Saccharothrix violaceirubra: one gene and its partner. The protein of the gene in region 2 interacts with the protein of the main gene of each other region in a pairwise test. Links are inferred from orthologs where the notes say so. Each region holds a gene or a part of one and is shown on either strand. Other genes may lie near its edges. The genes, in order: grpE and F4559_RS30200.

Region 1 (3,310 bases), 720 kb from region 2 along the record:
GCGGCGGCGTCCATGTTGTTCGGAACGGCCACCTGCAGCGTGATCAGCAGGTCGCCCGCCTGGCCGTCGCGACGGGCGATGCCCTTGCCCTTCGCCCGCAGGACGCGACCGGTCGCGGTGCCGGCGGGGACCTTCAAAGTCACCTTGCCGTCCAAGGTCGGCACGGTCAACGTCGTGCCGAGGGCCAGTTCGGGGAACGTGACCGGCACTGCGACCGTCAGGTCGTTGCCCGACCGGCCGAACACCGCGTGCGGGTTGACGTGCACGCGCACGTACAGGTCGCCCGCCGGGCCGTTGTTGCGGCCGGGTTCGCCCTGGCCGGCCAGGCGGATGCGCTGGCCGTCGTCGACGCCGGCCGGGATGCGGATCGTCAACGTGCGGGTCTTGGTGCTGACGCCCTCGCCCGCGCACTCCGGGCACGGGTCGTCGATCAGCCGGCCGGTGCCGCGGCAGTCGCGGCACGGCTCGGAGAACGCGAACGCGCCCTGGTTGCGGTTGACCAGACCGGCGCCGGCACAGGCCGGGCAGGTGCGCGGGGTCGTGCCGGGACGCGCGCCCGAACCGGCGCACGTGCCACAGGTCGAGGGCGACGACAGCCGCAGCGGCACGGTCGCGCCGCGCACGGCCTCGGTGAAGTCGATGCGGACGTCGGTCTCCACGTCCTCGCCGCGCCGGGGCCGGTTGCCGCCACCGCCGCCGCGCTGGCGGTTGAACAGCCCGCCGAGCAGGTCGCCCAGACCGCCGGCGCCACCACCGGCGGCACCGCCCTGACGGCCGAACAGGTCGCCGACGTCGAAGCCGCCACCCGTGCCGAAACCGCCGGGGAAGCCACCGCCACCGGCGAACAGCCGCCGGGCCTCGTCGTACTGCTTGCGCTTGGACGCGTCCGACAGCACGCCATAGGCCTCCGACACGGCCTTGAACCGCGCCTCGGCCTTGGTGTCGCCGGGATTGGCGTCCGGGTGCAGTTCCCGAGCCAGCTTCCGGTACGCCCGCTTGATCTCGTCGGCCGACGCATCGGACGAGACGCCCAGCTCGCGGTAGAAGTCCTTCTCGATCCAGTCCCTAGCGCTCACCCGGACGCCCCTGTGGTCGTTCGCCCCTCCTCACAGGGGCGGCGGGGCAGCGCGGTCCGGTCGCACCCGGGAGGGACCCGGGTGCGGCCGGACGCCGCCTCGCGTGTGGTCGGTTGTCAGTCGCCCGATTCCTCTGCCGGTGCGGGCGACTCCGAAGCCGGAGCCTCGTAGTCGGTCACCGCCACCAGCGCGGGACGCAGGACGCGCTCGCCGAAGCGGTAGCCGCGCCGCAGCACGGCCGTCACGGTCGGCCCGCTCACGTCCGGGGACGTGCCGTGCTGGACGGCCTCGTGCACGGACGGGTCGAACGCCTCGCCGTCGTGCCCGAACGACTCCAGCCCGGACCCGCGCAGCGCGGCGGTCAGCTTGTCCGCCACCGCCTTGAACGCGCCGGTCAGGTCGCCGTGGGCTTCCGCGCGCTCCACGTCGTCGAGCACGCCGAGCAGTTCGTTCGCCACCTGCGCCTTGGCCGTGGCCACGACCAGCTCCCGGTCGCGCTCGACGCGCTTGCGGTAGTTGGCGTACTCGGCGGTCAGCCGCTGGAGGTCGGACGTCCGCTCGTCGAGCTGGGCCTTCAGCTCGGCGGCCGGGTCGGGCTCGACCGGTGCGGCGTCGACCACCTCGGCGTCGACCGGCTCGGGCTGGTCGACGTCGGTCCCGGCCTCGGGCGTGCGCACCTGTCCGGTCTCGGGGTCGACCCGCCGGCGGTCGGTCACGACCACCGGCGGGTGCTCGTCGGGTGCGGTCACTTCTTCTCGTCCTCGTCGACGATCTCGGCGTCCACCACGTCGTCGGCCTGGGCGTCGCCGGCCGCCGCACCGGCCGCGCCACCGGCGGCGGCGTCGGTCGGGGCACCCGTGTTGGCGTAGAGCGACTGGCCGATGGCCTGCGACTCGGTGGCGAGCTTCTCCACGGCGGAGCGCACGGCCGCGATGTCGGTGCCCTTGAGCGCCTCGGTGGTCTCGGCGAGGGCCGCGTTGACCTTCTCCTTGACCTCGGCCGGGATCTTCTCGTCGTTCTCCTTGACGACCTTCTCGGTCTGGTAGACCAGCGTCTCGGCCTGGTTGCGGACCTCGGCCTCGTCACGCCGGCGCTTGTCCTCCTCGGCGTGCGCCTCGGCGTCGCGGACCATGCGCTCGATGTCCTCCTTCGGCAGCGCGGAGCCGCCGGAGATGGTCATCGACTGCTCCTTGCCGGTGCCCTTGTCCTTGGCGGACACGTGCACGATGCCGTTGGCGTCGATGTCGAAGGTGACCTCGATCTGCGGGACGCCGCGCGGCGCCGGCGGCAGACCGGTCAGCTCGAACATGCCGAGCTTCTTGTTGTCCGCGGCGAAGTCGCGCTCGCCCTGGAAGACCTGGATCTGCACGGACGGCTGGTTGTCGTCGGCCGTCGTGAAGGTCTCGGACTTCTTGGTCGGGATCGTGGTGTTGCGCTCGATGAGCTTGGTCATCACGCCGCCCTTGGTCTCGATGCCCAGGGACAGCGGGGTGACGTCGAGCAGCAGGACGTCCTTGACCTCGCCCTTGAGGACACCGGCCTGGAGCGCCGCGCCGACGGCGACGACCTCGTCCGGGTTCACGCCCTTGTTCGGCTCACGGCCGCCGGTCAGCTCCTTGACCAGCTCGGCCACGGCGGGCATGCGGGTCGAGCCGCCGACGAGCACCACGTGGTCGATCGCGCCGACCGAGATGCCCGCGTCCTTGATCACGTTGTTGAACGGCGCGCGGGTGCGCTCCAGCAGGTCGTTGGTGATGCGCTGGAACTCGGCCCGGGACAGCGTCTCGTCGAGGAACAACGGGTTCTTGTCCGCGTCGACCGTGATGTAGGGCAGGTTGATCGTGGCGGTGGACGAGCTGGACAGCTCGATCTTCGCCTTCTCGGCGGCCTCGCGGATGCGCTGCAACGCCATCTTGTCCTTGGTCAGGTCGATGCCGTTGGACTGCTTGAACCGGTCGACCAGCCAGTCGACGACGCGCTGGTCCCAGTCGTCGCCGCCGAGGTGGTTGTCACCCGAGGTCGCGCGGACCTCGACGACGCCGTCGCCGAGTTCCAGCAGCGAGACGTCGAACGTGCCGCCGCCGAGGTCGAAGACCAGGATGGTCTGCTCGGTCTCGCCCTTGTCCAGGCCGTAGGCGAGCGCGGCCGAGGTGGGCTCGTTGACGATGCGCAGGACGTTGAGGCCCGCGATCTGGCCGGCCTCCTTGGTGGCCTGGCGCTGCGCGTCCTCGAAG
Region 2 (3,183 bases):
CGGCGACGAGAACGTGCCCAACGCGCCCACGCCGCGCAGCTTCGCCCGCAGCTGGCTGCTCAACGGCGGTCTGCGCAGCGACCAGGACCGGCTCACCCCGGCGCACATCGACTGGCTGACCAGCCGCGACGTGCTCAAGCTCGTGGACGGCCACCTGCTCATGCACTCCGACACCCTCGCCTACCTGGAGTGGGGCGGGACGATCGACGCGGTGAACAAGGCCGTGCGCGCCGTGCTCACCGGCGACGACCTCGAACACTGGTGGGAGTGCTGGCGCAAGATGACGACCCGGTACGCCTTCCGCGGCCCCGACGGCGCCGACACCGCCGCCGAGGTGCTCGCGTCCCTGGGCGGCTTCGAGGTCGTGCACGGGCACAGCGTCATCGCCGACCAGTTGGGCGTCACGCCGGACCGCATCGACGGCCCGCTGCGCTACGCCGACGGCAAGGTCCTGGCCATCGACGCGGGTCTCTACAGCGGCGGGCCGTGCCTCGTGGTCCGGCTCGACGAACAGGACTAGGGCAGGTCGACGATCTGCTTGCCCAGCGGCATCAGCGACAGCGGCACCATCTTGAAGTTGGCCACGCCCAGCGGGATGCCGATGATCGTCAGGCACAGCAGCGCACCCGTGACCAGGTGGCCCAGCGCCAGCCAGATCCCGGCCACCAGCAGCCAGATCACGTTGCCCACCACCGACGGCGCCCCGGCGCCCGGCCGGTCGACGACGGTCCGGCCGAACGGCCACAGGGCGTAGTTCGCGATCCGGAACGCGGCCCGGCCCCACGGGATCGTCACGATCAGCACGAAGCACAGCAGCCCGGTCAGCACGTACCCGACGGCCAGCCAGAAGCCGCTGAGCACCAACCACAGGACGTTCAGGATGAACCTCACGCGGTCCATCCTGCCCGATCACCCGGCGACGGTCAGCCACACCAGCGCGCCGTTGAGCGTGATCACCGCCGCCGCGACCACCCAGGCCGCCGCGGTCACCACGCGGTGGTTGACCCACTCGCCGACCACGGATCGCCGTGAGGTCAACAACACCAGCGGCACCAGCGCGAACGGGATGCCGAACGACAGCACCACCTGCGACAACACCAACGCCCAAGTCGGGTCCACGCCGGACGCGAGCACGACGAGCGCGGGCACCAGCGTGATCAGCCGACGTGTCGACAGGGGCACGCGCACCCGCAGCAACCCGTCCAGCACGACCGCGCCCGAGTAGCAGCCGACGGCGGTGGAGGCGAAGCCGGAGGCCAGCAGGCCGACGGCGAACAGGATCGCGATCCCGCCGCCGAGTTCCGCGCCGATCGCCGCGTGCACGCCGTCGAGGCCGTCCACGTCCGGGCGTCCGCGCAACGCCGACGCGGCGAGCAGCACCATGGCCAGGTTCACCGCGCCCGCCAGCACCATGGCCACCACGACGTCCACCCGGGTGGATCCGAGCAGGTGCGGCGCCCGACCGTGGCGGTCGCGCACCAGTGCCGAGTGCAGGTACACGGCGTGCGGCATGACGGTCGCGCCGAGCATCCCGGCGGCGAGCAGCACGCTGTCCGCGTCGGCGAAGCGGGGCACCAGGCCGGCGACTGCCTCGCCCGCGTCCGGCGGCGACACCAGTAGTCCGGCGGCGAAGCCGACGGCGATCACCAGGAGCAGGGTCGTGATCACCCGTTCGAATGGTCGTTGCCCGCGTTTGTCCTGCACCAGCAGCAAAGCCGTGGACACCACACCGGTGATCAGCCCGCCGACGAGCAGCGGCAGGTCGAACAGCAGCCGCAACGCGATCGCGCCGCCCAGCACCTCGGCCAGGTCGGTGGCCATGGCGACGACCTCGGCCTGCGCCCAGTACGCCAGGCGGGCCGGGCGGGGCAGCCGGTCGCGGACGAGTTCGGGCAGCGTCCGCCCGGTCACCAGGCCGAGCTTGGCGGACAGGTACTGCACGAGGCCCGCCATCACGTTGGCGCCGACCAGTACCCAGACCAGCAGGTAGCCGTAGCGGGCGCCGGCGGCGGTGTTGGTCGCCACGTTGCCGGGGTCGACGTAGGCGATCGCGGCGACGAAGGCCGGACCGAGCAGCATCGCGCCCGTCCGGACGCGTTCCAGGACGGTCACGTCCGGCCATGTTGCCACAGAGTGGCAACATGGCCGGGCCGGAGTGGTCCGGATAGGCGGCGGCTTGCGCGAGGAACGGGTCGGACCGGCGGCGGTCAGCCGATCAACGACACCGTGACCTCCACCACCGACTCCACGCCGCACGTGGCCGGCGTCAGCAGGTGGCTGATCGCGATCCGCACGGCCGTGTCCGCGACCAACGCGGTCCGCTCCGGCGTGAGCAGCGGCCAGTGCTCCCGGACGTGCGCGGCGACGGCGGCCGTCGCCAGGTCGAGCACCGGACGCCCCCGCGTGGTCAGCATCGGCAGCATGTCCTCGGCGTGCGCGCCGCCGAGCACCGACCGGGCCAGCGGGTCCGACGCCGCCAGGTCGAACGCGAACCCGAACCCCGCGCGCAGTCCGTCCACCGGGTCGGCGCACCCGGCCATCCGCTCGCGCAACCCGTCGACGAACTCGGCGGTCTTGTGCAGCGCCACGGCCTGCACGAGACGTCCCTTGTTGCGGAACTCGTTGTAGACGGTCTGCCGGCTCACCCCCGCCTTGGTGGCCACGTCCGCCATCCGCAGACCACGTGCCCCGTGCGCGGCGATCAACCCGGCCGCGGCGTCGAGCATCGAACGGGTGAGGTCCGTCACGAGGGGAAGCTTGGCACGGAATGGGAATCCCCCCACCGCATCGGGTGGGGTTCTACTGTGACCGGTGTGCCGCTGACGGTGGGCTTCGACCTCGACATGACGTTGATCGACCCCAGAGCGGGCATGGCGGCCGTCATGGACGCCGTGGCGGCCGAGTCCGGGTACCCGCTCGACGGCGCGCACTTCGCCGCCAACCTCGGCCCGCCGCTGGACCTGGTCTACCGGGACCAGGGCGTGCCCGAGGTCGACATCCCCGCGCTGGTCGCCCGGTTCCGCGCGCTCTACCCGGAGATCGTGATCCCGTCCACGGTCGCGCTGCCCGGTGCCGCCGACGCGCTCGCGGCCGTGCGCGAACTGGGCGCACGCACCGTCGTGGTCACCGGCAAGTACCGGGTGAACGCCGCGCTGCACCTGGCCGCGTTCGACTGGCGGGTCG

Evidence for each region.
Region 1: the proteins of F4559_RS30200 (region 2) and grpE interact in binary tests that used the Escherichia coli proteins (3 or more experiments, as listed by UniProt). The link is inferred for Saccharothrix violaceirubra from one-to-one orthologs.

What each region holds. Positions count from the first base shown.
Region 1 is NZ_JACHJS010000001.1:7,257,948-7,261,257, reverse strand. Bases 10-3,008 are described here. They hold grpE (nucleotide exchange factor GrpE), read right to left. Parts: upstream 1,826-3,008; coding sequence 1,193-1,825; downstream 10-1,192. Other genes in these bases: dnaK (molecular chaperone DnaK), read right to left, coding at 1,822-3,008; dnaJ (molecular chaperone DnaJ), read right to left, coding at 10-1,076. Also shown: more of dnaJ, read right to left, coding at 1-9; more of dnaK, read right to left, coding at 3,009-3,310. UniProt on the Escherichia coli protein: Participates actively in the response to hyperosmotic and heat shock by preventing the aggregation of stress-denatured proteins, in association with DnaK and GrpE. It is the nucleotide exchange factor for DnaK and may function as a thermosensor.
Region 2 is NZ_JACHJS010000001.1:6,539,197-6,542,379, reverse strand. The notes cover bases 12-2,883. They hold F4559_RS30200 (Nramp family divalent metal transporter), read right to left. Parts: upstream 2,113-2,883; coding sequence 910-2,112; downstream 12-909. Other genes in these bases: F4559_RS30190 (HAD family hydrolase), read left to right, coding at 2,814-2,883; F4559_RS30195 (TetR/AcrR family transcriptional regulator), read right to left, coding at 2,208-2,747; F4559_RS30205 (YccF domain-containing protein), read right to left, coding at 517-891; F4559_RS30210 (metallophosphoesterase), read left to right, coding at 12-520. Outside these bases: more of F4559_RS30210, read left to right, coding at 1-11; more of F4559_RS30190, read left to right, coding at 2,884-3,183. UniProt on the Escherichia coli protein: H(+)-stimulated, divalent metal cation uptake system. Involved in manganese and iron uptake. Can also transport cadmium, cobalt, zinc and to a lesser extent nickel and copper. Involved in response to reactive oxygen.